2 linked regions of the Lentisphaera araneosa HTCC2155 genome follow. The protein of the gene in region 1 interacts with the protein of each later gene in a pairwise test. Links are inferred from orthologs where the notes say so. Each region holds a gene or a part of one and is shown on either strand. Other genes may lie near its edges. The genes, in order: bioB and LNTAR_RS22450.

Region 1 (16,006 bases):
GTCCACCATCTTGGAAATTGCCAATCATTGTTCCGAGAACGGCATTGTCTTTCGGATTGAGGTTATACAAGATCGTTTTGGGAAGCTCATTTTTCACATCGAGACTATCCATAAAACGCGAGAGTTTTTCAGCAATTGGTAGGTCATTCATGGAGTCAAAACCCGCGTCTCGTCCCACAGTTTCAAAGCGGCGAGTGCTATTGTTTCTCATGGGGCCTAAATGCAATTGCATTGCCCAGCCCTTCTCGGCATTCCAACGTCCAAATCCCTGCATAAAAGCTGTACACAGAATTTCTTTTTCTTGATCACTCAGCTCCGTCTTGGCACGAGCTTTTGCGAAGGCCGCATCAAGTTCACTCGCCGTATAGTCCGTGTAATAAGCTCTTGGTAAACCATGATCCGAGAGGCGGCAACCGCGTTCGTGGAAATAGTTGTGGCGATCTTTGAGCACCTGTAAGGCACCGTCAAAACTCTTGACTTCTTGATCCGCAATCTGTGCGAGTTTATCAATCCATTCATTCCAAGCATATAAATCATCCAGAGCTAAAGCTTTGTCAGGTCTAAAAGTTGGCAAAGCTTTAAAGTCTTCGATTTCTTCACTGCAAACTTGGTGAAACTGCAAATTATCCGCTGGATCATCAGTCGTACATAAAACCTCGACATTTTGCTGTCTTAGCAAATTCCTACAGGAATGCGATTGATTCGCCAGTTGTTCATTACATGTCTCATAAATTTTTCGGGCCTTATCACCATTGAGTAAATCATTAACACCAAAATAACGTTGCAGTTCAAGGTGCTGCCAGTGATACAAGGGATTGCGCATGGTGAAAGGAATGGTCTCAGCCCATTTCTGCCACTTCTCTTCTGGCTTGGCATCGCCAGTGATGAAGCGCTCTTCAATGCCATTGCTGCGCATTCCGCGCCATTTATAATGGTCACCTTCTAAAGTCGCCTCTGCCATATTGGCAAAACAACGGTCGCTAGCAATATCTTCTGGAGGTAAATGGTTGTGGTAGTCAATAATAGGCATTTTAGCCGCATGATTGTGATAGAGGTCTTCTGCCACCGCGTTACTCAGCAGAAAATTGTCATCCATAAATTTTTTCATTTCTTAATCCTTACTTGTTTGAGCTAAACTAAAGATAGTGGGACAAATTCACAATTTGCAAAATACGAAATTATATAGGTTTTTACGCAATTATTCCTTTTAGGCAAATTTATTCAAAATCCAGTATTTGAATTATTTGCATGCAATTAAACACCATTGTACCTTAAAAACAAAAAGGTTGATTTATGGATAAAAATTATTCTGTGGTGAATTTTGATGAGCTCTATACAGTGAATTGCCCTTGCGGGACCACACGTCGCGCCTTTACAGATGACCCCGATCAAATTGCCAGCATTCATATGGTTGACATTAAGCAAGATTCAGAATTGCACTACCACAAAAAGATGACCGAAATCTATCTCATTTTAGAAGGTGAAGGTCACATGGAACTCGATGGCGAACTCATCCCCGTTCGCAAGGATTCAACTATACTAATCAAACCAGGTTGCCGTCATAGCGCCATTGGTAAAATGAAAATAGTCAATATCCCCGTTCCCGCTTTCGACCCCGACGACGAATACTTTGATTAAGACTTAGGTTTCCAGCAGGCTGCATCCCAAATTGACCAAATGTGGACAATCCAACCCAACAAAATAATCCAAAGTAAAGAACATAAAACAAAATGGATGGCGGCTTTCATTAAGCGCCCTTGGACTAATTGACCTAGTCCGGGGATAAAAAAGCTACAGATCGCAGCTAAAACATTTCCTGTAGAACCTTGATTGGACATATCTATTTCCTCATAATTTAAGTCAATCTAATCCATTTCTTTTGGATCTCAATGACTTCTTTTCAGCGAGGATAAATATAATTATTAAGATATATGATAAATAGATCTATAATTATTGACTAGATCAATGATCTCCAAAGAAAATAACTTCTGTCTCATTGAGCTTTATTGAAGTACACTCAATTGATTACTTATGATTAGGATATTTAGTGTATGAAATTGAGCGTAAAAATAATATTGGCCTTACTATTTATCTGCTTTCTTTGCTTTTCTTGTGTTAGGGAAGAGCAAGACCAGTTAAGCCATGAGGATCTTGATGACAGATTTTATATAGAGAAAATCTACGTTAACACAAATTTTGAAGTCGTCCCTTTTTAATTTCTAAAGCCAGCCACTCTGCCATTTTTGCGGATTGCGCAACTCAACTAAACTAACGGCGCGGCTCTTACCTTTTAATAAAGGTTTGAGCTGAGCCGTTTTTGCTTTCTCATTCGTAGCAATCACCGTAAAATGCTTTTGACGATCAATAATTTCGACCGCCGTCCACTTGGAGTCTAAAAGGTGCTTAAAATCCATCATTTCAGTATGGGCTTCAAATACTGACCCGTAAATGATGCTGCGCACTTCGCAACTTTTTCAGGTGTCCCACTGACCATAACTTGACCGCCGCCGGCACCGCCTTCAGGTCCCATATCTATAATCCAGTCCGCAGTCTTGATAACGTCTAAATTGTGCTCGATGACAATCAAACTATTACCTGCATCACGCAAACGATGAAGTACTTGTAAGAGTCGATCAATATCGGCTATATGCAAACCCGTTGTCGGTTCATCCAAAATATACATCGTATGACCACGTGGAATACGACAAAGTTCAGAAGCTAATTTCACACGTTGGGCCTCACCACCCGATAAAGTCGTTGCCGCTTGTCCCATGTGTAAGTAACCCAAACCGACTTCTTCTAATGTCCCCAAAATCTTTTTGAGCTTCGGCACCTTATCAAAGAACTCGTAGGCTTCGTCAATGGTCATTTCTAAAACATCGGCAATACTGCGACCTTTGTAGAGCACACTCAAAGTTTCGGTATTGTAGCGACGCCCGCGACAAACTTCGCATTCCACAAAAACGTCCGGAAGAAAGTTCATTTCAATCTTGCGATAACCATCGCCTTTGCACTCTTCGCAACGGCCACCTTTGACATTAAAACTAAAGCGTCCCGGTTTATAAGCCCGTGCCTTTGCATCTGGTGTGGAGGCATAAAGAGTTCGGATTTGATCAAAAGCTCCCGTGTACGTCGCAGGGTTTGATCGAGGAGTTTTGCCAATGGGTGACTGCGTAATTACGATCTGCTTGTCGATTTCTTCTAGACCTTCAACCGAACGAACTTTTCCTGGACGTTCACGCCCAATGCCTAAATGCTTGTTGATACTTTTCTTGAGAATTTCGTGAACAAGTGTTGATTTACCCGAACCCGAAACACCCGTCACACAGACAAATTTACCTAGCGGCACGCTCACATTCACTTTCTGTAAATTATTCTCTGCCGCAGCCTTAATTTTAATACTCTTACCATTGCCCTTTTCTCGCTTTGCGGGAATCGCGATTTCCTTCTTGCCACTCATGTACTGGCCCGTAAGTGTATCGGCTTTCATAATTTCTTTTGGCGGACCTGCAAAAACAATTTCACCACCTAAGCGACCTGCCATGGGCCCCATGTCGATGAGATAATCCGCACGTAAAATGGTGTCTGTATCGTGCTCGACAACAACAACGGTATTTCCCAAACCACGTAAATGTTCTAGGGTAGCTAAAAGTCTGTCGTTATCGCGTTGGTGTAAACCAATGCTCGGTTCATCTAGAATGTAGAGAACTCCCACTAAGCCCGCCCCCAACTGAGTCGCTAAGCGAATTCGCTGCGCTTCCCCACCAGAGAGAGAAGAAGATTCACGATTGAGGTTGAGATAATTAAGACCTACAGCGTTAAGAAAACCTAAGCGTGAATCAATTTCGCGACTCACTTCTCCTGCAATGACTTTTTCGGTTTCATTAAAGTCTAGATTCTGGATGAATTCTGCGGCGTCCGCAATCGACATGCGTAAAAAATGGTTAATGGGCATATCTTTGACAGTGACCGCCAATGATTCCGGTTTGAGGCGATCCCCGTGACATGATCCACATTCGCGTCGAACCATGAGGCTAAGAATTTTTTCACGTTGACGATCTGAACCCGTTTCATTCATGCGCCGAGTGATATTTCGCGCTACACCTTCAAAAGGTTTATTGACATCATACCAACGTCCAGCATTCTTATACACCATGCGGATAGCTTTTCCGGTACCGTAAAGCAAGACATCACGTTGTTTCTCGCTTAAGTCTTCAAAGCGAGTGGTCAGTTCAAAGTCATAGGCCTTGCCAACTGACTCAAGTAAATTCTTGTAGTAGAAAACCAAGCGGCGAGGACCTTTTTTCCAGAATGGGAAAGCATCTTTCACTGGCTTGCGTTTATCGGGAACAATCATGTCGATATCAAGAGTCTGAACAGACCCTAAACCATGACATTCTCCACAAGCACCATAGGGACTATTGAATGAAAAGTCACGTGCTTGCAGTTCCGAAAAGCTTATATTGCAGGCATCACAAGCTAAATGTTCTGAAAGCTTGTGTTCATCCCATTCCCCCTGCTCATTTTCTACTTGAAAAATAATCGAGCCGCCACCATAAGTGAGCGCAGTCTCCACTGAATCAGTCAGACGACTACTCTTTGAGCCCGTTTTGATACGGTCCACAACAAGGTCGACATTGTGCTTGAAATTTTTATCTAAATTGGGCACGTCTTCTAAACGACACATTTCGCCATCTACGCGAACGCGAGCAAAACCGTCGCGCACGGCTTTTTCAAAAACTTCCTTGTGTTCACCTTTTCTTCCCTCAACTAAGGGAGAGAGGATAAGCATTTTTTTCTCTTCAGGAAAACTTTGCGCTTTGCGCACAATCGCTTCGGCACTCTGACTCTGAACTCGTTCACCGCATTGAGGACAATGACGTTTACCCACATGCGCATACATCAATCGCAAGTAGTCATAGATTTCAGTACTTGTTGCGACAATCGAACGTGGACTACCCACGCCCCCACGCTGCTCAATGGCAATAGCGGGTGAAAGCCCCGTGATTTGCTCTACTTCCGGCTTTTCCATCTGATCCATGAATTGACGTGCATAAGATGACAAGCTCTCCACATAACGTCTTTGCCCTTCAGCATAGAGCGTGTCAAAAGCGAGAGATGATTTACCTGAACCACTCAGGCCGGTGACAACCACTAGCTTATTTCGCGGAATTCGCACATCCACATTTTTTAAATTGTGGTGGCGAGCCCCTTTAATAAAAATATCTTCCATTTGAAGTCCTTTAAATTTAATTCACTAAATATGGAAGACTGGCTGAATATATCAATTCTCCAGCGCAAAAAGGCCATGTAAAGATTAATTTGTCATCTCGAAGTGATTAGACTGCTGACTTTCTAGGCTTTTTTCAATAAAGCGAGAAATTCTTTAGGTGATAAAAAAGCTCTTCGTGCTAACTTAGCCGAAACATTATGGAGATAGCAAATCTTGAAAACCTTCGAAAATAATAGCCACCTAGAAGCACTACAGCGCGCATGGGCAATCTTCTCTGGACACAAACGCGATCAAGTCAGTGAATTTAACTGTGAAAACTGTGTCTACCTTCCCATCGCTGGATTTATCAATGGCCTTGCGCTCTGGCTCTGTGCGCAGATTATTTTATTTTTCCAGCAACAATCCAATGCTGGTGCCGTGATTCTTGGAAGTTTTATCATCAACGCCCTCTTATCTTGGTCAAATAATTTCCAAATACTCAACTTTGGCAACTCCATCAACAAAGCCCATGACCTGAAGCTTTCTCAAGCCCCCGTCGCCATCACTCAAATTGTTATTTTATTCCGCTTAGCCGCCATTGCCTATCTACTCCATAAAGGCTTAAGTTGGTGGCTCATTCTCGTACCTCTTTTTCCTGCATATACTTTAAGTGTTAGATTCTTAGCAGAACTCAAAAACAAAGATGCCAACATTCAAAATATGTGCCTCTACCTAACGATTGGCTGTGCCGTCATTCCTTGTTTATTTACTGAACAGATCGTTCCCGTAGCCCTCTGCTTTGCAGGCATCTATTTCCTTTCTCCCTACCTTAAAACTAAACTGCAAAACTTAGAATTCGAAGACCAAATCAATAGTCACCGAGAATACCTTGAGCTCGCGACTCTATGCTTTGCCTTACTTATCCTCAAATAGGATTCCCTAAACCATGAAATATATTTTATTATCCATTTGTCTACTTTTAAATTTATTTAGCCTTGCCAACGAACAGCCTGTCATTGAAGGTATTGAAGCTCCAAAGACTGAGCCAAAAGCTGTAAACGAAGTCGCTCCAATAAAAGAAAAAGTTGAGCCTCCTGCTAAAATCGTCCTCGAACGTCAACAGGGGGTGGTTATTACAAATCGCCTCAATGTTCGCGCCCGCCCTTCTGTTCGTTTTGAAATTATTGATCGCATCAAACGCGATAGCAAAGTTGAAATTATTAAAGAAACTGATGATTGGCTACAAATTGTTGCCCCCGAACACAGCTCAGCGTGGATTGCTGCCAAGCACGTTGATGAAGAAGGCAAAGTAAAGCCTAAGAATGTTCAAGCCTATGCAGGAGCAGGAATTGAATTTTCTCCACTGGGCACGGCGCCCGTAGGAGCAAGAGTTGAAGTCCTTTATCGCAAAAATAATACTTGGTTAAAAATCAAAGCTCAACCCTGGATGAACGCTTGGGTCAGCAAACAATTTGTCAAAATAGATAAAACTGAAACTAAGACCGCAAAAGTCGAAGAAACTGAAACTCAGGATATTAAGGCTATCCCCATAAAACCAGCGAATCCAACTGCTGACAATGAAGTTAGTAAAGAGGTTAATGCGGCCATTAAAAAGAGTTATAACTTTGATGAGCGACGTGCTGAACTCGCAAAAATCGAACAACAATTTCGTGATGAGATCGCACAAGCCGAAAAAGAGCGTGACGAACTTGAGAAGAAATTAACTGAGTTAAAAAAGAATAATGAAAACAAAATCAGCGAAATTAACCAAGCTGAAAAAGAAATTTATGAGAAAAATGAAGATATCCTAAGAGGCAAAGAAAAAATCGAAGTGGTCAACAATGTTGAAAATGACATCAGCCGAGATGAATTCGAAATCCAAGCCTCAGAAGAAATCACTGCTCAATTAGGGAATATCGATGAGATTGAACTCCTTGTCCAGCAAGGGCAAACGGCTATCAAAGGTATCATCATGCCAGTTCGAGAAGAAGATAGACAAATAGTTGATTTCGCTTTGGCTGTAAAAATTGACAAAGAGTATTATCCTCTGTGCTATGTAATCGGCAAGGTAGAAAACCTGCACACTTTGTATGAGCAGGAGATCGCCATGACTGGAATAAAAAAACGTAAGGAAGGCTGGTCTCGTCCTGTTTTCCATATGGACAAATATAAAATCATTAGGAAGTAACAATGACTTCAGAGTCAAATAAATACCAACTTTGGACAAGTAAAGCTCTCGCTAATGAGGACTTTAGCCGTGAAGAATGCTTAGAAATTCTTGCATCCCCAGAAATTGACCTTCTCAAACTCGCCTCTGCTGCTGGCGATGTTCGCATGAAAACTTTTGGTAAGAAAGTTAAAATCCACCAAATCAACAATGTTCAAAATGGCCTCTGCCCTGAGGACTGTGGTTACTGTGGACAATCAAAGGATTCAGACCTCCCCGTCAATAAATATGCTTTAAAGCCAGAAGACGAGATTGTTGAAGAAGCTCGTCAAGCCAAAGAGCGCGGTGTCTACCGTTATTGCATGGTTTCGTCTGGTACGGGTTTAAATGACAAACGAACGGATCAGTTCGCAAATATCATCCAGCGAATCCAGGATGAAGTGGGAATTAAGACTTGTTTATCTGCCGGTTTCGTTGAATACGAACAAGCAAAAAAACTCAAGGATGCTGGTCTCGATCGCCTCAATCACAATCTCAACACTTCTGAATCTCACACACCAGAAATCGTCACCACTCACACTTATGAAGATCGTCTCGAAACTTTGCGCAATTCGCGCAAAGCTGGTTTAGAGAACTGTTCTGGCATGATTGCTGGTATGGGTGAAAGCGATAATGACGTCGTCGATGTTGCTCTCGAAGTCCGTCGCTTGGGCGTTCCTTCTATCCCCGTGAATTTTCTCGTTCCTGTTGAGGGCAATCGCATCTTCGACTTCGACCAACTGGACCCAATTCGTTGCGTTCGCATCCTCTGCTTGTTCCGCTTCCTCAATCCAAAAGCTGAAATCCGTATGGGTGGTGGTCGTGAAGGTCATTTACGTGGACTCCAGAGTCTTGCACTCTACGCCGCCAACTCAGTTTTTGTGGAAGGTTATTTAGTCACTCGCGGAGATCGCAAAAATAAAGTTTTCCGTCTCATTAAAGATGCTGGTTTTGAAATTGAAAATGAAGCAGCCTTCAATATCGAAGATGATGAAGCTTCCTCTAAAAAGTTTTCGATTGATGATAATCCTTCAATCCTAAATCCAAAAACAACTAAACCCGAAGGTTGTGCCCCAAGCACCTGCAGCTAAAATGCTCGTCAAAGAACAATTTTTCAGCTTCGCTTCAAAAGAGGAGCCCTTTCGACTTCGTTGTGGCAAAAATCTCAACGAAGTTCAAGTCTGCTATGAAAGCTATGGTGAACTCAATGCTGAAAAAAGTAATGCCATTCTTATTTGCCATGCCCTTACGGGCTCAGCACATGTAGCTGGCCGACATTCAGAAGATGACCGCAAGCCTGGTTGGTGGGACGAAATGGTTGGCCCGGGAAAAAGCTTTGACACAAATAAGTATTTTATCGTCTGCAGTAACATCTTAAGTTCCTGCTATGGAACTACGGGTCCCCAGTCTACTTCTCCTGAAACTGGAGAAAGCTATAATTTAGATTTCCCCATGACAACTATCTACGACATGGTCAACGTTCAAAATGAACTTATGAAACATCTAGACGTTGAAAAATGGTTGGCCGTTGCAGGTGGTTCTTTAGGTGGCATGCAAGCCTTGCAATGGGCGGTAACTTACCCTGAAAAAGTTCATTCATGCATCCCTATTGCAACTGCTGCTCAATGTTCTCCGTTGAGTATTGGTTTCAACTGGGTTGGACGTGAATCCATCATCAAAGACGAAAACTTTGATGACGGCAATTACCCGAAAGGAACTCAACCCGAAAAAGGCCTCTCTATTGCCCGAATGATTGCGCATATGACTTATCTATCTGATGTTTCGATGCAAAATAAATTTGGTCGTAAACTCCAAGAAATGGATGATGTTAATTACGAATTCACCCACAATTTCCAAGTGGAAAGCTATCTTAATTACCAAGGTCGCCAATTCGTTAATCGTTTCGACGCCAATTCCTACCTGTATATCACCCGTGCAATGGATTATTTTAATTTAGCTGAGGAAGGTGAAGACAAAAGCCTTGCACAAGCTCTAGCTAAGAGTCTTTGTCAATTTTGTATCATCTCCTTTTCTAGTGATTGGCTTTTCCCGCCGTATCAATCAGTTGAAATCGTTAACGCTTTAGCAGAAAATCATCGCACAGCAACTTATTGTAACATCAAAAGCGATGCAGGTCATGATGCTTTTTTGCTAGAAGTTGACGTACTCGCTCCTATCATTGGCAATTTCCTTGAACAACAACTCGAGAGTTGCTCCAATGCATAAACAATTACTTGATGCCAACTTCTCGATCATCACATCTTTAATCAAAGAAAAATCTCGTGTCCTAGACCTTGGTTGCGGCAAAGGCAAATTACTCAAACACCTTAAACTTGAAAAATCTTGCGAAGTCCAAGGGATTGATGTGAGTCAGCAAGAAGTCATCGACTGTATTGCCAACGCAGTTCCCGTCCTACAACTCGACCTTGAAGAAGGCATGAGTTTTTTCCAGGATAAGAGCTTTGATTTTGTCGTAATTAGTCAAACAATGCAACAAGTTCACAACCCTGACAAACTCATTCGAGAAGCACTACGAGTTGGGAAGAAAGTTATTGTTTCTGTGCACAACCTAGCTTACTGGAAGTCACGACTCCAAATCACTCTCAAGGGAATGATGCCCAACACTAAACATCTTCCCTATGAATGGTATAACACTCCCAATATTCACCTAGGCTCTATCCGCGATTTTTATTCCATGTGTGAAAAAGAAAGTTTTCGCATTACTCATGTGTATCCTGGCGGCGATCATTTTTTAAAGTCATTTAACAAAAATTTATTCTCAGAATTCAGTGTCTTCACCCTGGAGAGCCACTAAATGTATCCGGACTTTTGTGAAATCTTCGGCAAAGACATCTACATAGTTGGCGGCGCTGTACGAGATCGACTCTTAGGTATTGATGTAGTTGACATTGATATTGCCTCAGCTATACATCCTTACGATTTTAAAGACCTAAGTAAATCACTTGGGTATAAAACTTTTGACACCGGCATAGAGCACGGAACCGTAACCGTGTTAATTGATGGTAAGCCTTATGAGCATACAACTTTTCGTACTGATGTTTCTTGCGATGGTCGCAATGCCAATGTGAGCTTTTCAAAAACGATTGAAGAAGACCTCTCTCGTCGCGACTTTACGATCAATGCCATTGCTCTTCTTGGTAAAAAAATCATTGATCCTTTTAATGGACAAAATGATTTAAAAAATAAAATTTTGAAAACAGTTGGCACTGCAGAAGAACGTTTTTCTGAGGATTACCTGCGAATTATACGTGCGGCTCGTTTCGCCTCTCGACTTAAGATGTCAATCGATACTGATTTACTTATCGCTGCAAAAGAACTGGCGCCTAAAATAACTCAGCACGTTTCAGTAGAGCGTATAAGTGATGAATTCAAAAAAGCTCAAGGTCACGCCGAAGAGTTCCTAAAAGTTCTTTACTCAATGAATATCTTGGATGTTCTTTTCGACAGCACCAAAGATCATTACGCCAATGAACTTTGGTGGGAAGAAGTTGGTCGTGCAGCTCAATATGATGGCGAGACTTATTTTGCTGCCCTCGTTAGACCTAGTGGTGATAAAAACAAAGTCGAAAGTATTTGTAGAGAATACAAACTTAGTCGATCCATCATTCGCTTTTCTTGTCAATTAGTTGAACATCTTGCTTATTTTAACACAGGCGAATTTTCACTTGAAAAATCTTATCAAATTTTAAAGTCATGTGGCGATAATAGTTCTCGTTTACTTAATTATTTACATAATGTCATTGAACAAACAGAACCACGTCCTGCCCTTGAACAAACATTAAATCAGCTGGATGATATTGACCAAGCAATTAAGAACCCTTTAATTAATGGTGGAGATCTCCACACAATGAATATTAAGCCTGGACCGGAATTTCGCCATATACTCGATCGAGCCGCCCTCCTTCAGATTGAAGGCTTGAACAAAGAAGAAATATTAAATAAAATCGGCTAAGTGTCCTTAGCTAAATTCAAAGCATCTTTTCTCCACACAAGTCAGGTGACTTGTATTGTCACGAGCCTCTACGCATTCCTCTCTGAAACGCCACAATGGCAGCTCTTTTTATTTGTTTATTTTGCCTGCTTTTTCACATACAATATTGAACGAGTCTACCAAAACTCACCTGAAGATCAAGTTAATCACCCTGAACGATGGTCTTTCTTACGCAAACACCAAGGTTTCATTCAAAAACTCTGTATCACATCCTTGATTTGTTGTTTAGGCTTATCTTTCTTTCTCACAAAGAGACAGTGGCTTATTTTAATCCTTGCAAGCATCCCCACTTTATTATATCTCTCTCCTAAAATCTATTTTTATAAAAAGCGTCTCAAAGAACTCTTCCTAGCTAAAGAATTCTCTATCGCTTTTTCCTGGGCACTCATAACTGCTGTTTTACCATTTCTTCAGTTTAACGCACTTTTTTTCATCTCGTGCTTCATACTCGCCCTCATCAACGTCATTTTCTGTGACGACTTAGATAAACTAGGAGATAGTAAACAAAAGATAAAAACCATCGCCAACACCTCTCAAAAAAACACTCCTATTGCCATTGGATTATGTATTTTATTAAGTGTCACGTTTTTCTTTATAAATATGAAAGGCTTTTCTCTAGCATATATCCATCTTTTGATTGCCCAGTATTTCAGAGCGAATTCAACTCAATATGACCTTGCTTTAATTTGGCCTATCATTGCTCCTTTCTAAAAAGAAAAAAAACCTCCAATTATTCTTGCCTAAAGTCCTCACAAGAACTACTGTTCGAGAATTTCAAAAATAATTTCACATAACGGATGGATCATGAATTTTACACACTTTAAGGCTATAAGTTTACTTCTTCTACTCAGTTTCTATTCTACCTTTGCTGATGAAGTCACCTTAAAAAATGGTGCAGTCTTGCCGGGTAAAATCACAAAAATCACCAAAGGCTCTATTACTTTTCAGACTGATTTCGCAGGAGAAATCGTCATCAAACTCAGCAAAGTTGAATCTTTTAAAACAGAGAAAGATGCCAACCTCGAATACGATAATCGACAAACCGTAGTTGGTTTAATTGATTACATGAATGGGCAAGCAGTCATTACTCCTAAGAAACAAGTGAAAGAACAAGATTTCAAAAAGTCTGAAACTGCACCAACTGAAGAAAATGAAACCACTAAAGTTGAAGCACTCGAACCCGTTGTCGCAACTGAAGATTTTAAAAATTTATGGCCCATTGGCTCCAAACACCCAGATTATGTGAAACCTCTTAAGCTTTGGCATTATAGCATTGATCTAAACGTTCTTAAGGAAACTGGCAATACTGATGAAGATGAATACGAAGGTGGATTCAAAGCAACATATGAAAAAGATGGAAAGATTTTTAAGTTATTCGCTGCTTTCGATCTTGGTAATAAAAATGGTGCAAATACTGATGAAGAATATACTGGAGGTTTTGATTATGAATCACCGATTAGCCTCGATCACATGCAAGCTTGGTATTCGCGCTATCGCTGGGAAAAAGACCGTTTCGATGACTTGGATGCTCGTCACACCTTAGCTGTTGGTTACAGTCATTATTTCCTACGCGACCCCAAAGACATTACTCTGAGAGTTCGTACCGGTATTGCTGAAAGGATTGAACGTTACCGTGAAGATGATAGTGCTGACAATGAAAAACTAGCTGGGGACTTTCAGGCATTATTTGTTAAAAACTTTGGCCAATGGGGTAAGTTTAGAACCGAAGCCCTATATGCACCAGTTTTTGAGGACCCACAAGAGGATTACATATATTACTTAGATGTAAGCCACGAGCTACCATATAGTTTATCAGAAACGATGACACTTAGTCTAAAAGTGGGATACAATCGTGAATACACAAGTTTACCTTCCGACGAAAGTGAAAAAGCTGACAACGAATTCTACTTAAAACTCCTTCTTAATTTCTAATGAAAGAAAGGTTTCTACACCTTCTTCTCTTAGGCATTAGTACAACTTTATCAGCAGATATAATAAGACTTACTGATGGCTCTCGAATTTTTGGAAATATAAAAAAAGTCTACAAAGACCAACTCAGTATAGAAACTGAATTTACTGGACTCATCATTATCCCTATGGTTCACGTTGATTCATACGAAACCGACACTGTCAAGAATATTGAATATGACGAAAATGATACCACTAAAGGTAAGCTCGCTTACACAATTGAAGAGACAATCATTTACCCCTCTAAAGATGAATTATTAGAGCAAGATTCTGCCTTCATCGAGAACGATTTAGCTCCTATTGAAACAAAGTCCATCCTCTCCTTGTGGGAACCTAATAACAACCATCCATCTTACATTAAACCCGTCAGCCCGTGGGAGTATAAACTCTACTTAAATTTGGCGAAACAAACTGGCAACTCGGACAAAGATAACTACCGCGGTGGTGGTTCTGTCGGATGGGAAAGAGATGGGGTCAAACTTCTGAATTACGGTTCCTTTATCTTGGGTGAAAACAATAAAGTAAACAACGAAGAAGAATATGTAGTCGGCTCCGACTATGAGCACCCTAAAGCCCTCAATGACCCGAGTTCACTTTACCTTCGCTCACGATGGGAAAAAGACCGTTTTGAAGATATACAAAATCGCTACGATTTAGCTGGTGGTTTTGGTTATTATATTTTAGATGATGAACGTCATGTTTTACGTAGTCGCTTGGGACTTGCTATGCGTCACGAAGATTATCAAAAAGAAAGTGATAAAGATAACACCGGCCACGGTCTAGAAATAGAAGTAAGCTTCAAACGAAAAGCAAACATCTGGGGCTCTGTTTACAGTAAAGTTCGTTACAACCCCTCTATCGATGAGTTCAGTCACTACATAATTAACCAAGAGAGCGGTTATGAAATCCCTTTTACAATGGATGAAACCCTCAAATTAAGCCTCAACATGGGCATGGATCAAGAGTATGTCAGTCACCCCAATGGTTCACGTTCCAAAGATGACACAAAATATTTTCTTCGTTTAGGCCTTACTTTTTAAAATCCCTCGACTTATCTACTTCTCTTATATAGAAAAGTTCTGTAAAGAGAGTAAAATCTTGCAAACTAAACGAGGGAATCATTATGAATAAAATTGCTATTATCGCCGCCTGCTTTATCGCACCCATTTTAATACTTGTTACAATGGGAATCATGTATTGGGTCAACCACAATACCTTAGTAAAATTAGATGTCGCCTGCGATTCTCAATTCGCAGAAATTGACAATATGCTCAAACGCCGAGCAGACCTCTTACCTAATCTAGTCAACACTGTCAAAGGTTACGCAAAACACGAAAAGGAAATCTTTGTAGCAGTTGCCGAAGCTCGTACCAAAATTGGTTCGGCTAAAACTGTTAAAGAAAAATCTCTTGCTTCTTCAATGATGGATAAAGCTCTTGGTCGCCTCTTAGTCGTTGTGGAAAAATATCCTGATTTAAAAGCGAATCAAAATTTTATTCGTCTCCAAGACGAGCTTACAGGCACAGAAAACCGTATCGCCGTTGCAAGAACTCGCTATAATGAAGCTGTCAAAAAATATAATACTAAGATTCGTTCTTTTATTGGTCGTTTAGTCGCTGGGGGAATGGGCCTCGAAAAACGTGATTTCTTTGAAATCGAAAACCCGGAAGATAAAGAAGTTCCTAAAGTTGATTTCGAATCATGAGTTTTCTCAACAAAGAGCAACAAGCTCAAATTGGCGATGCCATTACTGCAGCCGAACTTAATACTTCTGGCGAAGTCGTACTCTACCTCTGCAAGAAATGCAAAGGCGACATTTATGAGCATGCGCAAGAAGTTTTTAACAAAAAAGAACTCTATAAAACTGAGCAAAGAAACGGAGTACTCATTGTGCTCTCTTACCAAGATCACAAACTCGCAGTTTTAGGTGATGAAGGTATTAATAATGTAGTGGAAGATGGTTTCTGGGACGATGTGATCAAACACATGGTTGATCAATTTAAAAAAGACGCCTACGCTGATGCTTTAGCCGAAGGTATTCACATGATTGGCGAGAAGCTTAAAGTTCATTTCCCTTATCAATCAGATGACGTTAATGAACTATCTAATGAGATCCTCCATGAAGATTAAACTATTTTTCCTCTTACTTTTAAATTTATCTCAATTCCTTTTTGCTGAACTTCCCGTCCCTAAAAGACCGAGCCTAAAATCTCACATTATTGACCAAGCCCAAGTCTACTCCGCAAGAGAAGAAGCTCAGCTCTCTGCTTATTTAGAGCAGTACTTTAAATCGGCTAAAGTCACGATGACTATCCTTACTGTAAAAAGCTTAGAAGGTGAAGCCATTGAATCCTTTTCAATACGCGTTCTCGATGAATGGGCCAAAGACGAGCTCTTTAAAAAAGAATATAAATCTGACCTCTTATTTGTTTTTTCAATAAATGATCGCAAATGGCGTTTGGAGGTAGGTAAAAATCTAGAAGGCGATATCCCTGATGCGAAAGCAGGCGATTTCTTAAGAGCCCTTCCGCCCTACTTCAAAAAAGGGGATTTCTTTGGCGGCACGGTGATGATTATTGCGAGTTGCGCAAAGGCCTCTGGTGGCAAG
Region 2 (15,893 bases), on another replicon or contig:
GCTATGTGTATGGCCGGTAATAAAAAGATCGATTTCAGGGTATTTTTCACAAATTTGCGAGCGTAAATCTAGCTTTTCAGGAACTTCTTGACTCCAAAATGGAGTCTTAGAATCATAACCACCATGAGATGAAACGACAATTAAGTCCACACCAAAATCTTTAACTTCTTTAAGGATTGGACCCAAAACTTCCAGAGGATCTAAAAAAGTTAAACCCTTGATCGCATCTTCATGAGCTAATTCAGCTGTTTCAGGAGTTGTCAAGCCAATGAATGCCACCTTTTTGGCGCTCTCAGTAGTTTGTATATGCCAGGCAGGACCAAATGCTGGATTGCCACCACGGTTTTTTACTAAATTGGCTCCCAACCAAGGAAAATTTGACTGCTCAACGGCTTTATCTAAATACTTGCGACCAAAATCAAATTCATGATTACCCACAACAGAAAAAGCGCAATCCAGTTCATTGAGGGCATTAACCATTGGATTAGAATAACGCTTGTCCTCACCACAGCGCAAAGAAATCAAAGAGCCCGATAGAGTATCGCCATTATCAAAAAAGATAACTTCCTTCTCTTCCCGCCTAATACGCTTAATGAGGCTAGCCGTCTGAATAAGTCCATGGCTCGACTTTTGATCAGTGAGGTAACTATCCGCCACTAAAAAACCATGTAAGTCCGTCGTGTAGACTAAGGTAAGTTTATCTTTCATTTAACATCTCTAAAACTATTGAGCTTTGAATATACAAAAAAATCCTTATAGATGCAAGCTCTTATCAATTAAACACGTGTCTTAATTAATGATTAGAACATGAAAGATTGCCCTTAAATTACACTCAGCCTTTTATTAAAAAGCAACTGCGATATATTTGCCAAATTTCTAATCTTCTTGGAGTTACAACTGTGTCAAAAACAGGTATTTTACTTATTCAGCTCGGCTCACCAGCCAGCCCAGCCGTCCCTGATGTCAAATCTTATTTAAGCGAGTTTTTATCTGATCCACGAGTTGTTGATCAACAAAACTTTGCGTGGAAAATCATTCTTAACTGCTTTATCCTACCTTCTCGTTCACCAAAATCGGCGGAAGCTTATGCTAAAATTTGGGAAGGAGATACTTTTCCATTGTTTCGCAATACGGAATCCTTCACAGCTAAGCTCCAAGAACAAATTGATGACGAAAACATTCTCATCGAATACTCATATATTTTGAGTAAACCTAATGTACCTCATCAATATGGTAAACTTATGGCGGCGGGTTGTGAAACAATCCGTGTCATACCTCTCTTCCCTCAATACTGTGAAGCCACCACTCTTTCTTGCAAGGATATGCTTGAAAAAGGTATTGCTGAACATGGTAAATGTAAGAACATTGAATTTGTCGAAGATTTTCATAACTCTCCATCTTATATAAATAATGTAGCAAGGCTTATTAGTGAAGACCTTGCTACCAATCCCCCCGAAAAGCTCCTATTTTCTTTTCATGGCTACCCCATTCGCCGAGTTCGAGGAGGAGATCCTTATTTTGCTCAATGTACTGAAACTGGACATCTCATTGCTGATCAAGTTACTGGCATTGACAAGGAAAACATCCTCCTTACATTCCAATCAAAATTCGGTCGTGAACCTTGGCTCACCCCCGGCACAGAAGAAACCCTGATTGAACTCGCTCACAAAGGAATCAAAAACGTTGCCGTTACTTGCCCTGCTTTTGTGGTTGACAATTTAGAAACTTTGGAAGAAGTTGGTATTGGCCTCGAAGAAATTTTCCTTGAGCATGGCGGTGAAAGTTTCCGCCTCATCCCCTGCCTTAACGACGATGATCAATGGGTTAAAAACTTCGGTGAAGAAATTGCTTTCCAAGAACCTGAAAAAATCCCACGCCTAGAGCATTCACCCTGTGAATTCCCAAAAGCTGAAGAGCAAGGCTGCTGCCATGCTTCTACACAATGTGAGACTTGTCCCTACAAAGGCCTCGATAAATATCCTGATGGCGAACTCTCTCCGAAAGATCGCTCCGTCCTCAAAACCATGTTCCTCACACTCTTTGTGGACCTCATTGGTTTCTCAATCATTTTCCCCCTTTTCCCGGGAATCTTAGCTTACTATAACGAAGTTGAAGGAGAAGGTACATTCTTCCGTACTCTAATGGACATGATCCACCAAATCGAAGCGACTTTTGGTGGAACGGGTAATGAACATGCTACAATGGCACTATTTGGCGGCTCTCTAATCTTCATTTATTCCTTCCTACAATTCCTTATGGCTCCAGTTTTTGGAACCATATCAGACCGTATTGGTCGACGTCCAATTTTATTATTTTCTATATTTGGCATAGCCCTTTCTTACTTAATATGGTTCTTTTCTGGAAGCTTCTTCCTACTCCTTATCTCTCGACTCATTTCTGGTTTAATGGGTAGTAATATCACCACTGCGACCGCCGCAGTTGCTGATACAACTTCAGAAAAAACTCGCTCTAGAGGAATGGCCATTATCGGCATTGCTTTTGGCTTAGGCTTCATTTTAGGCCCTGCAATTGGTGGTCTTTCAGCTTGGGCTATCGACCTCTCTACAGTATCTAACTGGAAAGACTATGGTGTCAACCCCTTCTCTGCTCCAGCCGCCATTGCTTTTGTACTCTCCATGATTAACTTTTTCTTTGTTTATAAGAAATTCCCCGAGACTCTCCCAGAAGAAAAACGCGGCAAAGGCGAAATCCACCGTACCATCAACCCCATTAAACTATTCAAGGTTGAAAGCTACCCTGGAGTTAGCGCAGTCATCTTTACTAACTTTATTTTCCTCGTTGCCTTTGGTGCTGCTGAAAACATGCTGACTTTTCTGACTGATGAACGCCTAGGCTATGGCCCAGGAAAAAACGGACTACTCTTTGTCTTCATTGGCTTCGTTTTATCAATGGTTCAAGGCGGCTATGTTCGTAGAAAAGCGGCTAGCGTTGGCGAAGGTGTCGTTACCAAAAAGGGACTTATCATACTCATCCCTGGCCTCACCTTAGTAGCTCTTGCAGGACTTTGGCAAAGTGCTTTCGTCCTCTACCTCGGTCTCTTCTTTATGGCTGTAGGCTCAGCGATGGTCATACCGTGCTTAACAGCTCTCGTTTCGCTGTATGCACCTGCTAGTGACCAAGGCCGAGTTTTGGGAGTCTATCGTTCTGCTGGTGCTTTTGCTCGTACTGTAGGGCCCATCTTAGGTGGTATCCTTTATTGGAAGTTCACTTACCTTGCTCCCTTCTTTGCAGCTGCCGCTATCATTATCATACCACTATTCATGATGAAGTCTATTCCCGATAAGAAGAAGGCGGAAAGCTAGTTTCAAATCTCATCACAAAAAAAAGGCCTTAACTCATCGAGTTAGGGCCTCTTTTTTTTAAGTGATCTAAAGCTTAACTTTGTAATGAAGCCAAAATATCTGAATCTAAATGCGCATAAAGTTTTCTGAGTGCTTGATACTGGATTTGGCGAACACGTTCACGCGTTCTTCCGACCATATCACTGAGTTCTTCTAAAGTCTTTTGCTGATGGCCATCTAAACCGTAACGCATCTTAATAATCATTTGCTCGCGCTCAGTTAACTTCGAGTCAATAACCTCTAATAAAACTTGTTTCACGTCAGTCTCATTCATATTATCGCCTGGCAGCTTAAGAAGTGTATCGGGAATCACATCCTCTAAAACACCTTCTTCTCCAGTCTTCAAAGTTGTATTCAGTGATACCGCAGGAGCAGTTGATGCTACAGACATGCCTCGCACAGAACGTACTGAAAAACCTGTTGCTTCAGCAACTTCTTCCATTGAAGGAACTCGACCCAATTTTTCAGCTAGCAACATGGCTTCATGATGAATTTTACGAATCTTAACGGCTGACTGTACGGGTATGCGAATGACGCGACCCTGCTCAGCAACGGCACGACGAATCGCTTGCTTAATCCACCAAGCACCATAGGAAGAAAACTTAGCACCATGACCAGGTCTAAATTTTTCCACAGCTTTCATTAAACCAATGTTACCTTCTGAAATTAAATCGGCCAAGGGAACACCAAGTGATTTATAATCGTGCGCAATCTTCACAACTAATTTTAGATTGGCAATAATCAGTTTTTCACGGGCATCCTCAGAACCAGCTTCAATTAATTTGGCTAATTCAATCTCATCTTCAACTGAGACCAAAGGCAAAGTCGCAATGCTTTGCATGTAACTTTTAATACTTTCTTGATAGAGCCCCATAGAACCTCCTAATAAATCGACACAACGTTTACAACTCTCACTGCACTTTTTCCTCTTTGACAAAATCAGTGCCTACCTTAAGGATAAATCATTTATGGGGAGGAAAAAGGTCTCAAACAAAGAAAGCAAAACTTTTTTTCAATTTCTTAACTGTAAATTAATTTTAAAAGCCCTGTTTGAATCATAAAGGAGTCTTTAGTAGCCTTATTTCAGCTTTCGGCTCTTTGGCGAACAATTTCGTATAAACATACACCTGTAGCAACAGATACATTTAAGCAGGGCACTGTACCTCCCATAGGGATAGTCAGTAAAAAATCGCATTTCTCTTCCGTGAGCCTTCTCATACCCTTCCCTTCTGATCCCATCACCAAGGCAACTGGGCCTTTCAAGTCAGAATTGTATAAATCTTGATCTGCTTTATCTGATGTCCCGGCAATCCACACACCAATCTTTTTCAGCTTTTCCATTGTCCGAGCAATGTTCACAACGCGAAAGATAGCTGTATTGGAGGCTCCCCCACAACTAACAGACATAACTGTATCAGTAATGGGTGCCGCATTATCTTTGGGGATAATCACGGCATCGACGCCCGCCCCATTAGCGGTACGTATACACGCGCCAAGATTGTGCGGATCTTGGACTCCATCTAAAATTAAGACAAAAGGAGTCTTTTTACTTTCTAAGAAACTCTCTAATTCATCTTCTTGTTTTAAAAGTGGGCGTCCACCCTGTGCATGGCGGTTCGCACGACTCTCATTGTCATCCGTACCAAAGCGCGATCCACGTTTTTGAAAACGACTCATGATTATGACTCCATAAATTATATTATGCTCACATATTCCACTTATAAAAGAAATATCCAAACAGATTGAATATTCTCTCACCAAAAACTAGCTTATAAAATAATTATCTAGGTGAATAATATGTGCCAATTACTTGCAATGAATTGCAACACTCCAACAGACATCTGCTTTTCCTTCGACGGCTTTGCCCAACGCGGCGGACTTACTGACGAGCATAGTGATGGCTGGGGCATCTCGTTTTTTGAAGAAAGTGCCTGTAGAAGCTTTCACGATACCTTACCAGCTATTGAATCACCAATTGCACAGCTCGTCAAAAACTACCCCATCAAATCCCTCAATGTTATCGCCCATATTCGCCAAGCCAACATAGGCGCTGTCGAATTAAAAAACACCCAACCTTACCTGCGAGAACTTTGGGGGCAACAATGGGTTTATGCTCATAATGGCGACTTGTGGGGTTATAAATTTTCTGGAGGAGTCCCCACTCAACCCATTGGTGATTCAGACTCCGAAATGGCTTTCTGTGATCTGCTTAATCGCTTCCGAGAACTCAGCCCGACTCACGAGCCAGAACTCAAGAGTATTTACGATTGCCTAAAATCATTTTGTGAAGAAGCTGCTAAGTTCGGCACCTTCAATCTCGTGCTTTCCAACGGCAAATACATTTTTGCTCATTGCACCACTCATTTGTGCTATATTATTCGACAAGCACCCTTTAGCGAGGCGCACCTGAGCGATAAAGATTTGAGCATTAATTTCTCTGCTGTGACGACAAAAAAAGATCGAGTTGCGATTATCGCAACCGAACCACTTACCGATAACGAAGAATGGACCCAGTTCGAAAAGGGCCAACTTCTAGTTTTCAAAGACGGGAAGGTATTAGACCTTGAGTAAATTAATCCCCTCAAAAGTCTGGCTCCCCAAAGAGAGTCATCACCAAAACTACCTCGACTTCTTCTGTGAAACCTTTCCTCAAATCTCTCGTGATACGTGGGCGAAACGCTTTACGGAAGGCAAGATCACCACAACTCAAGAAGAAACTCTAAATGCTAAGGCGCCTTATTGTGGTGATCAGCACCTTATCTATTATCGAGAAGTCGAAAATGAAAAAGTCATCCCCTTTCAGGAACAAATTCTTTACGAAGACGAAAACCTACTACTCGTCGACAAGCCACACTTCCTCCCCATCCATCCCGCTGGTCCCTATGTAAAAGAAACCTTGGTCTACCGCTTGCGAGAATCGCAAAATAATCCCGACATCTCCCCTCTTCATCGCATTGACCGACTGACGGCAGGCCTCGTATTCTTTAGTAAAAAAGTAAGCATCCGTAAAGATTACCAACTGCTTTTTGAAAATCGCCTAGTCGAAAAAACTTACCATGCCATCTCTGCGGGACCTGCTCCAGACCAAGGCTACTGGCACCTTAAAAACCGTATCGAAGCTGGTGAGCCTTGGTTCCTAAGTGCAATCAAAGAAGGCAAAGCCAACAGCGAATCATACATCAATGTGATCGAAGCTAAGGACAACTTAGTTAAATTCGAACTCAAGCCTATTTCGGGAAAAAAACATCAACTCCGCGTACATCTCGCCTCAATCGGCTACCCGATCTTGCATGACCCCCTCTACCCCAGCTTCGTCGAGAAACCACCTGATAACTATGAAAAGCCCATGCAACTACTCGCTCAATCTATCGCCTTCACTGACCCCTTTAGCAAAAAACGTCACTCATTCCAATCCCAACTTAAACTGCTCTTTTAAGCAAGGAAAATCTTGACTCTGAAAGGCTAAGGTTTAATGGTAAAAGATACGAGGAAGTAAGTTATGAAATTAATTATCGCAGGCGGTCGTCATTACCATCTCACTCCAAGTGACTACGAACAACTGCTGCAAATCACAGGAATTAAAACTGTCATTTGTGGTGGAGCCACCGGCGTTGACGCAGACGCGAAGCAATGGGCTGAGCAGCAAGGAATCCCCGTGAAAGTTTTTGAAGCTGATTGGCAAAGTTATGGTAAAATGGCTGGCCCACTGCGCAATCGTCAAATGGCTGATTATGCCGATGCTCTTGCTGTTTTCCCCGGTGGCAAGGGAACTGACTCTATGTTTGAGGAAGCTCGAAAAAGAGACCTCAAAATCTTTGATTTTCGACCCAATGCACAACTCCATTTTGATTTTAACACCGAGGATGATTCATGAGTTTTAATATCCCAACTGCCCTCAAATCTCTCGCCTCTGCGGGTTCCGCCATTAGCGAAATCAGCAAGTGGCTTAAACGCAGCAAAGGTGATTCGCGAGCACTTTTGAGCGAACTCAAAAATAATCTAACTTACTTAGACCTCATTGTGAATGACAAAATTCCCATTGGTGAGGTCATCGATAAAATCACTTGTAAAGAATTTTTACGTCTCTCAAAAGAAGGCTACAACTTTAATAGTTTAAAAGACTCAAAAATCCCCAACTACCCTTCACTAAAAAACACTGCTCTAGCCTCTTGGACTGGGAAAGACACAGAAGACTTGGTCGAAAGTATCTACGATCGCATCAACGACCTAAAAATTCGCTACCCACTTGTGTGCGACAAAGAAAACTACCGTTGGCAAATACGCGTCAATAATATACGAAAACGCATTTGGTTGCTCTTGCGCCATGTCCGACAGAAATGAAAATTTATTCCATAATCAATTTAGCTCTATTATGTAAAAAACACTAGTAAGTGTGCCGAAGGCACAAGGCATAATCCCGCCTATGGTTTTCAACCATAGGACTATAATTCTGGCATCCTCCCGTTCTGAAGGAACGGCGCATAACATTCTTAAGTAATCGTAAAAATTTAAATTAAAGTGCTAAAACAATAACAAGAATGACGATAATAAGGACGAGCGGAATCACTACAGCCTTGATCACCTTGCTTTGCTTATTGTCATCACTTACTTGCTTGCGCTTTTCTGCGACTCGTAGACATTTTTCGAGCTTAGCTTCTAAATCATCGTAAGACTTTGGGCGTTTATCCTTATTGGATGCAATCATTTCCAAAATTAATTTATCGGTACTCTTGCTGATATAGGGACGCAGCTCTTTTGGGGGAACTACTTTATCGGCGAACTTATGTTCCATAATTTCCATAATGGTACCACCTTTAAAAGGAACATCCCCCACAATCATATTATACAGCGTACAACCTACGGAATATAAATCCGTCCGAAAATCAAGGTCTTGATGGGCTTGAGCCTGCTCTGTACTCATAAAATAAGGTGTGCCAACCAAATGACTTGTTTGAGTTATATTAGCATCCTGATGAGTGTTTTTAGCAATACCCATATCCATAATCTTGATATCGTGATTTTGATTAATCATGATATTCGCCGGTTTAATATCGCGGTGCAAAATCCCAAACTCATCCCAAGCGTAGCGCAAACCTTGAACCAATTTCAAGGTCAACTTAAGTGCGTCAACTTCTTTAAGTGATTGAGTTTCTTTAATGACTTCTTCTAGAGTCTGACCATTCACATAACCCATCGCCATATAATGACAATCTTCTGCACTTCCCGCATCATAAACAGGGACAATATTAGGGTGATTAAGCTGCGCCAAAATTTGCGCTTCTTGCAAAAAGCGCTTCTTATCTTCTTCAATCAAATCTTCCGAAGCTTTCATCACTTTTAGCGCCACATGACGATTCATCGCGATCTGCTTTGCTAAATAAACTTCGCCGCAGTTACCCGCACCAAGCCATTGCTCAATGGCATAGCCTTTAATCTGTTTACCAAAACCAAATTGTGGCGAGGGCAAAGGAATAACCGAATTACATGCAGGGCAAAGTACTTTTTTCCCTAGTAAATCATCTTCGGCAGAGACCTTCCTCATGCACTTGCTGCAACGTAATTTGATTAGCATTAATTATTATCCTTAATTCATTGCCCTTATCTTAGTGCTCAATTAAAATAATTGTAGCGTATTTTTTTACTCACAAGCTTTTGTATTTGTTCTTTTTCAACATTTATTAGAAACTTTTATCTTTGAGATTACTAGGATAGTTTTTATGGATTGGCTTAAGCTTTTGAACAAGCTTTCAGAATCAGCTGCTTTAGACAGCTCAAACAAGGGACTCGAGAGGGAGGCACTTCGTTTCGTCAAGGGCGGGCGTATGGCTCTAGGTTCTCACCCAGAAGCCTATGGCTCTGCCCTCTGCCACAGTTCAATTACAACCGATTTTTCTGAAGCCTTGCTCGAATTAGTCACACCTATTTTTGATAAGAGCGACGATCTCATCCATTTCCTTAGTAATCTACATTATTTTATTCACAAAAACTTACCTGAAGGCGAAAACCTTTGGTCTTCATCCATGCCATGCGACTTAGTAGATGACATTCCGATTGCTGAATATGGACCTTCGGGTGCTGGCGAATTCCGTAAAGTTTATCGCCGTGGCCTTTCCTACCGCTATGGAAAAAAAATGCAGACAATTGCTGGTCTTCATTTCAATTTCTCTCCTAGTGAAGATTTTTGGACAAACCTCGCCAAGATTAAAGAAAGCGAAAATGATCAAGATTTCCGATCACAGCACTACTTTTCTTTATTGAGAAACTTCCGATCCTATAACTGGTTCGTCAACTACCTCTTTGGTGCTTCTCCAGCCTTTCACGAGAGCTTCAGTGAACTTGTGGACTCAGAATTAAAAGAAAAAATCGGGCCCGAGACCTACTGCATGCCAGAAGCTGTTTCCGTTCGCATGAGTGATGCAGGATACACGACCTCACGCCAAGGCAACCTCAACATCTCAGTCAACACCCTGGACGAATACACCGAGGGCTTACAGAAAGCCGTTACCGAAACTGATGAACAATGGGCTAAGTTACCCAAAGTTGATGATGAAGGTCCAACTCAATTGACCGACAATTTCCTCCAAGCTGAATTTGAGTATTACTCGACGATTCGACCCAAGCCAAACCCAAAAAATCCCCGTCGACCCCTAGTCGCTTTAAAACAAGATGGAGTCGAGTATATCGAAGTTCGCACCCTGGACATCAACCCTTTTGAACCGCTGGGCATTTGCAAAGCACAAATTGATTTCATGGAAGTTTTCCTCTATTACCTCATCTGCAAAGAAAGCTCTCCCGAAACTGATAAATCCCGTGAATGCTCACGCGACAATCTCATGCGAGTCACTGTCCAAGGACGAAAAAAAGACCTGCGTTTGCGCTGCCCGCAAAATGACGAATTCGATCTCCATAAAGCCTGCACAAGGATTTTCTATGACCTCAAGAAAGTCGCCGATATCCTTGATAAAAGCCGCAAGACTAAAGATTTCAGCCAAGCCATCGCAGAAATAGAAAAACGTCTCACAAAGCCAGAGTTACTTCCTTCAAATCGCGTTATTCAAGCCTTAGAAAATGAGAGCTTCTTAGGTTTAACCGAAGCACTCTCTGAGCAACATCAACAATCGTTCAAAAACTTTGATGCCGATGCTAACTTGCAAGCCGCTTTCCAAGAGGCTTCTACCCTGTCCCTTGAAAAACAAAAAGAAATTGAGCGTGAAGGCCCAGACTACCCAACTTACCTCAAACAATTTCTAAACATGGATTAAAATGAATTGCCCTAAACACCCCGAGTCGACTCAAACTCAGTCCTGCTTATCTTGTGGCACTGATATTTGCGGACTCTGCAAAAATCCTCAAGGCAAAGTTGCTAAAATTTGTGCTGCCTGTTTAAAAAGCGAAGGAATTTCTTCGGAGAGTTTGAGCCCAAAAGTTAAAGCCAAACTCTGTCTGAGTTTGGCTCTAGTTCTAAGCATTTTAATTATGGCTTATTATTACGTCGACATGTCGATAAAAGCTCAGCCCTGAGAGCTCTCTAGCTCGATGCTCACTGGACAGTGATCCGAACCTAAGACTTCCTGCATGATGCCTGCATCAAGAACTCGATCACGAGCACTTTCACTCACACAGAAGTAATCAATGCGCCAACCCACATTTCGGCTTCTTGCTCCACCGCGGTAGGACCACCAAGAATACTCATCCGGATTTTGATTGAACATTCGAAAAGTATCCACATGACCTGCAGCCAAAAACTTGTCCATCCAATTGCGCTCTTGGATGGAGTAACCAGGGTTCTTTTCATTAGCCTTCGGGTTCTTCAAGTCAATAGCTTTGTGAGCGACATTGAAATCCCCGCATAAAACACAGGCTTTATCGCTATACTTTTCTTTGAGTTGCTCAATCAATGCATCGCCAAACTCTAAGCGATAATCAATCCGTTTCAATTCAGCCTGAGCATTGGGGAAGTAGACGCCAAATAGATAGAAATCGCTATATTCCGCAATAATCACGCGCCCTTCACGATCAAATTCTTCGATTCCTAAACCTTCGATGACGCGAATCGGCTCAATTCGACTATAAATTGCCACACTTGAATAGCCTTTTTTCTCACCCGAATGCCAATAGGAAGTATAATTGCCAATATTGATGAGCTCATCACTTAACTGCTCTTTGTGAGCTTTAGTTTCCTGGAGGCAAATCACATCCGCATCCCAGCTTTGCATCAAATCTACGAAGCCCTTTTTTTCAACGGCTCGAATGCCATTGACATTCCATGAAATTAGTTTCACACTCATTTTCAAACCTTACTGTTTCTTATGTTTATTGCATAGAAAATAAGAGCTTTGACCAATTCTGCTTCTCCTAGGCTAGAAAAAAAGACTTTTTTTACGGCTTTTCTCATTTCCACCCCATGAAATACTTTACACTTTTCACTATCTAAGTCTATTAAATGAATCCGGATATAACAACTAAGCATTATCGAGTATGAGAATAGGAGCTCAACAATGACGAATGGAACTCAAGAATATCCCGCCGATGCCTTTTTAACTGAAATCAAAACAGTTATCAACGCCATTCCCGTAGACAAACTCAAAAGCAATATCATTGACTTCGCTAGCGAACTCCCCGTTGATAAACGTTTGGAATTTTTCCAGGCAATTGCCTTTGAAGATATCGATGAAGTTAACGAGAGCGAAGTCGACTTTGATGACGACCTCCAACTCATTGACGATGTTGAATCCTTCTACAAAAAAATCTCAATGGGCTTCTACGATCATTCCCTCGATATTGAAAACCCCAAAGAACTTCCCGCTTGGGTCGATGACATGGACGTCCTTTTCGCCCGTACAAACGACGCCTTCCTCAACGTAGAATATGCCAAAGCAGCCCGCTCCTATTCCTTCCTATTCTCTGCTTTACACGTGGCTGAAGACATTGCTGTTGAACACCAACTCTATTCTGCACAAGACATCGTCATTACAGACATTACTGCTGCTAAATCTCGCTACTTACGCAGTGCTTTTGAAATCACTGAAGTCGAAGGTCGCCCTGCTGAAATCTATGACATTTTACAGGAGAACTTAGCCTTAGGTGAAGGTCGCTGTGGTCTCACACTTATTAATGACGCCTTTCCCTTCTCCGATGAAGAACTCGAAGCCTTCCTCCCCGAATGGTTGAAGTACCTCAAAAACCACGCCGTCAACGAACCTGATTTCGAATCGCTACGTCTCTGGCTCATTCGCGAAGCCCTCTTCCTTCTACAAGGGGTTGAAGGCATGGAAGAAGAAGCTGAAAGAACAGGGCAGCAGCACCCTGAACTCTTCTTCGACATCGTCACTCACTACCTAGAAGATAATGATCTTTTAAAAGCAGAAGAAACCTGTATGAAGGGCATCAAAGTTGTCAAAGCTCCTCACAAACGCGCCGTCCTAGCCGACTGGCTTGCGGAAATTGCAGAACGCGATGGTGACACACTGCTTGCACTTAAATATCGCCACGAAGCTTGGCGTATGGAACCTGACCAACGTCGTCTTGTCACTTGGTGCAACACTGTCCACCAAGCTCCTGACGATAGCGCTCTTCAAGATGAAATTGAGTTCCTCGAGAAACTGGGTGGACACGGTCGACTCATGGCCATGTTGCAAGCACTAACTGGTGATTATGAAGCCATCAACAAACGTCTTCTTAACTGCGATCCACTTGGTTGGAAGTCTGCTCGTCACCCTGGCAACTTTTTACTCCCCTTCACACTTATTCTCATTGCTGAATTAAAAAAAATCCCAGATCATTCCCAAATTAAAGTTATTTCTGAAGACATGAAAGGGATTTTTGTCCGTTGGTCACAAGAAATGGAAATCGAAAACAACCAAGATCTCCACACCTACATGGACTACCTCTTCCCAGCCCTCCAGCGTCACCCTATTAGTGAAGAAATGCGTATCACCCTCACGCGCTCAGTCCACAGTGTTCTTCTCAAGCGAATTCGTTCCGTTAGCAAAGACCAATTGCGTTATGCTTACAACCGCGTTGCAATCCAGGCCACTGCATTTGTGGAAGCCGCCGTCATGTGCTCTCGTGAAGCAATGGCTGAGAAATTTCTCAGCACTGTTCGCAGCCGTATCCTACGTAACAAAACCCTGCGCGCTGAACTCAAAATCGCCATGAATTACTCAAAAGTCATCCCCGAAAACTTCATCAAAGGCGTAAGTATTTAATCTTGCTTTAATGAGCATTTAGCTTAAGGCTTATACGCTAGTTCTTTCAAAGATTATCCATCTTGATAGGACACAATTCAGTAGGTCATACTAACTTTATGAAAGAGAGATTATGAAACTAATACTGACTAAATTATTTTGCTTTTCATTATTTGCCGGCGGTCTCATAGCGGCTGACAAAAACGTCAATGAAGCTAGTGAACCCAAAGTACAGAGTAAAGAGTCTATTAACCTCATAGCAGATAATTCTCTGAAGGCATGGAAAGTGACTTCGTCACTTTGGTCAATCTCTGATAATGTTATCATCGGTGACACAGGAAAAGAAAAACCTCAAAAGCCCGAGTGGCTGTACACTAAACAAAAATTTGGTGATTTTCTTTTTACTAGCGAATTCAAACTCACAGGAAGTATCGCTCCCAATAGCGGCATTTATTATCGAGTAAAACCCTTCATTTTTGATCGCATCAAGAAAAAAGGAGCTTTTGAAGTGGCCTCTGGCTACGAGTATGACCTCTCTTATAACAAGTTCTTAGGATCCCTAGGTGATTGGTATGCCCGCCCTTCCTTACGTATTTTTCCAGATAATAAGATAACAGCTCAATTGATCAAAAAGAACGACTGGAATCGCGCAACTATTCGTGCGAAATCTAATCGCTTAGAATACTGGTTAAATGGAGTCAAAATAATGGATTTTATTGATCATGACCCCAAGGCTTCACAGTCGGGAGTAATCGGCTTACAAATTCACGATGGCGCATTAATGAAAATTGAATTTCGAAAGATGCATATTCTCCCTCTTTAAAAAAGCCTTAACTCAAAATAAAGAATATGTCATACACCATTCATTTCTGACTAATAACTACAACCCTTTAGAAAATCAAGGACAGGCCTTAATAGAAAATCAAGGACAGGCCTTAAAAAAAGCTGAAGAAAGAAAATCAAGGACAGGCCTTAAAAAAAGCTGATAGAAAATCAAGGACAGAAAATCAAGGACAGGCCTTAAAAAAAGCTGATAGAAAATCAAGGACAGGCCTTAAAAAATAGAAAATCAAGGACAGGCCTTAAAAAAAGCTGATTGAATAGAGTCTCAAATCGGGACTCTTTTTCTGAATTTAGGGACTTTGAAATTACCTGTAAAAAGTCATTTTCTGTTTTAGTTGCATATGGAGTGAGGAATCTGAGCAAATTCTTAGCCGATTGAGTACAAATTTAGCTAAAATAACAACGACTTAATCAAAACGGTTTAAAATTCGTCCTAATTAAGTCTGATGTTATTGATCAATAACTGTGCATCCCCACCTATTCAGCCCGCGGGGTTTCCCCGCCTTCGAGGTTTAAGTGAATAAATATCGTTCCAGTCATCTTCAGTGTAAGGCTTATGAATCCTCTTCCATTTCATCTTGTCGGAGAATTTGGCCAACTTCTCTCGAACGAAAGCTTCTGAGCCAATTACTAGGCATTTAGTAAAGAATCTACATTTGTGAATAAAGAGATCATCCCACTGGAGTGCCTCCGCGGACAGATTAGATTCTGTCCGCAGATATTCCCTGACAGTTTTTGAATCCGCATTCTTATAACGACGCAAACCAAGCATATAAGCCCTAAAAACCTCCCTAAAATGCTTTTGTTTATCTTTGATACCTACTGCCACAATGTTACGACAAAAGAGATCAAAGAAGTCATTATCACAATTTCCAACACCTCCACCTGCCAAACGATCAGCATATCCACAGAAAAAGAAATCCTTTGGGTCAGTGACAATCCCTGCTCGAACTGGATTTAAAGAGATATAAGCCATCACTCGAAGTAATGAATCCGATTGATGAGAAACCTCCACCATTTCAGAATCAAATCTTTGACCGAACAAACGTCCCCACGAGTTGTGGACTCGATTAAACCATTGGACAAAACGTTGCTCAAAGTTCCCAATAACAAATGAGATGTCATGGATTTTCTCTTTAAAATCATCTTTCTGTTTTGAATTAATAAAGTTAACTTCATCATTATTTTTATATAGCCTGTAACGGGCAAGCAACTCCACATCATCCATGTGAGACATTGGAGGGATCTTGATGAATAAATGAAAATGGTTACCCATAAAGACATAATCAATCACCTCATAACTCAACTTTGCGCGCCCCGCAAACAATAGTTCTTTAAGTTTATACTTTTCTCGATCCTTAAATAACATTCTGCCGCCGGCAATTCGATTAGTCACTAAATAGTAGACTGCTTGATCTGCACATTTTTCCTTTATACGATTATGAATCATAAACATCTCCTTACCAATGTAGTAAGAATATATGAGTCCACTTGTACGAAA

Evidence for each region.
Region 2: the proteins of bioB (region 1) and LNTAR_RS22450 interact in binary tests that used the Escherichia coli proteins (3 or more experiments, as listed by UniProt). The link is inferred for Lentisphaera araneosa HTCC2155 from one-to-one orthologs.

The regions. Positions count from the first base shown.
Region 1 is NZ_ABCK01000015.1:104,291-120,296, forward strand. What follows is about bases 6,537-9,455. They hold bioB (biotin synthase BioB), read left to right. Parts: upstream 6,537-7,402; coding sequence 7,403-8,509; downstream 8,510-9,455. Other genes in these bases: LNTAR_RS15455 (SH3 domain-containing protein), read left to right, coding at 6,537-7,400; metX (homoserine O-acetyltransferase MetX), read left to right, coding at 8,487-9,455. Also shown: uxaC (glucuronate isomerase), read right to left, coding at 1-1,108; LNTAR_RS15430 (cupin domain-containing protein), read left to right, coding at 1,294-1,638; LNTAR_RS15435 (hypothetical protein), read right to left, coding at 1,635-1,838; LNTAR_RS15440 (TIGR02450 family Trp-rich protein), read right to left, coding at 2,220-2,417; excinuclease ABC subunit UvrA, read right to left, coding at 2,414-5,233; LNTAR_RS15450 (hypothetical protein), read left to right, coding at 5,447-6,145; more of LNTAR_RS15455, read left to right, coding at 6,159-6,536; more of metX, read left to right, coding at 9,456-9,644; methionine biosynthesis protein MetW, read left to right, coding at 9,637-10,233; LNTAR_RS25890 (CCA tRNA nucleotidyltransferase), read left to right, coding at 10,234-11,391; LNTAR_RS15480 (UbiA prenyltransferase family protein), read left to right, coding at 11,392-12,141; LNTAR_RS15485 (DUF481 domain-containing protein), read left to right, coding at 12,235-13,362; LNTAR_RS15490 (DUF481 domain-containing protein), read left to right, coding at 13,362-14,438; LNTAR_RS15495 (LemA family protein), read left to right, coding at 14,522-15,103; LNTAR_RS15500 (TPM domain-containing protein), read left to right, coding at 15,100-15,528; LNTAR_RS15505 (TPM domain-containing protein), read left to right, coding at 15,518-16,006. UniProt on the Escherichia coli protein: Catalyzes the conversion of dethiobiotin (DTB) to biotin by the insertion of a sulfur atom into dethiobiotin via a radical-based mechanism.
Region 2 is NZ_ABCK01000036.1:8,443-24,335, forward strand. Bases 4,241-7,046 are described here. They hold LNTAR_RS22450 (class II glutamine amidotransferase), read left to right. Parts: upstream 4,241-5,159; coding sequence 5,160-5,933; downstream 5,934-7,046. Other genes in these bases: rlmB (23S rRNA (guanosine(2251)-2'-O)-methyltransferase RlmB), read right to left, coding at 4,446-5,039; LNTAR_RS22455 (pseudouridine synthase), read left to right, coding at 5,926-6,798; LNTAR_RS22460 (SLOG family protein), read left to right, coding at 6,862-7,046. Also shown: LNTAR_RS22425 (bifunctional metallophosphatase/5'-nucleotidase), read right to left, coding at 1-708; hemH (ferrochelatase), read left to right, coding at 900-3,323; LNTAR_RS22440 (sigma-70 family RNA polymerase sigma factor), read right to left, coding at 3,397-4,236; more of LNTAR_RS22460, read left to right, coding at 7,047-7,236; LNTAR_RS22465 (hypothetical protein), read left to right, coding at 7,233-7,703; LNTAR_RS22470 (serine/threonine-protein kinase), read right to left, coding at 7,876-8,934; gshA (glutamate--cysteine ligase), read left to right, coding at 9,080-10,624; LNTAR_RS22480 (hypothetical protein), read left to right, coding at 10,626-10,883; LNTAR_RS22485 (exodeoxyribonuclease III), read right to left, coding at 10,874-11,650; LNTAR_RS22490 (hypothetical protein), read left to right, coding at 11,861-13,570; LNTAR_RS22495 (3-keto-disaccharide hydrolase), read left to right, coding at 13,683-14,372; LNTAR_RS22500 (hypothetical protein), read right to left, coding at 14,874-15,842.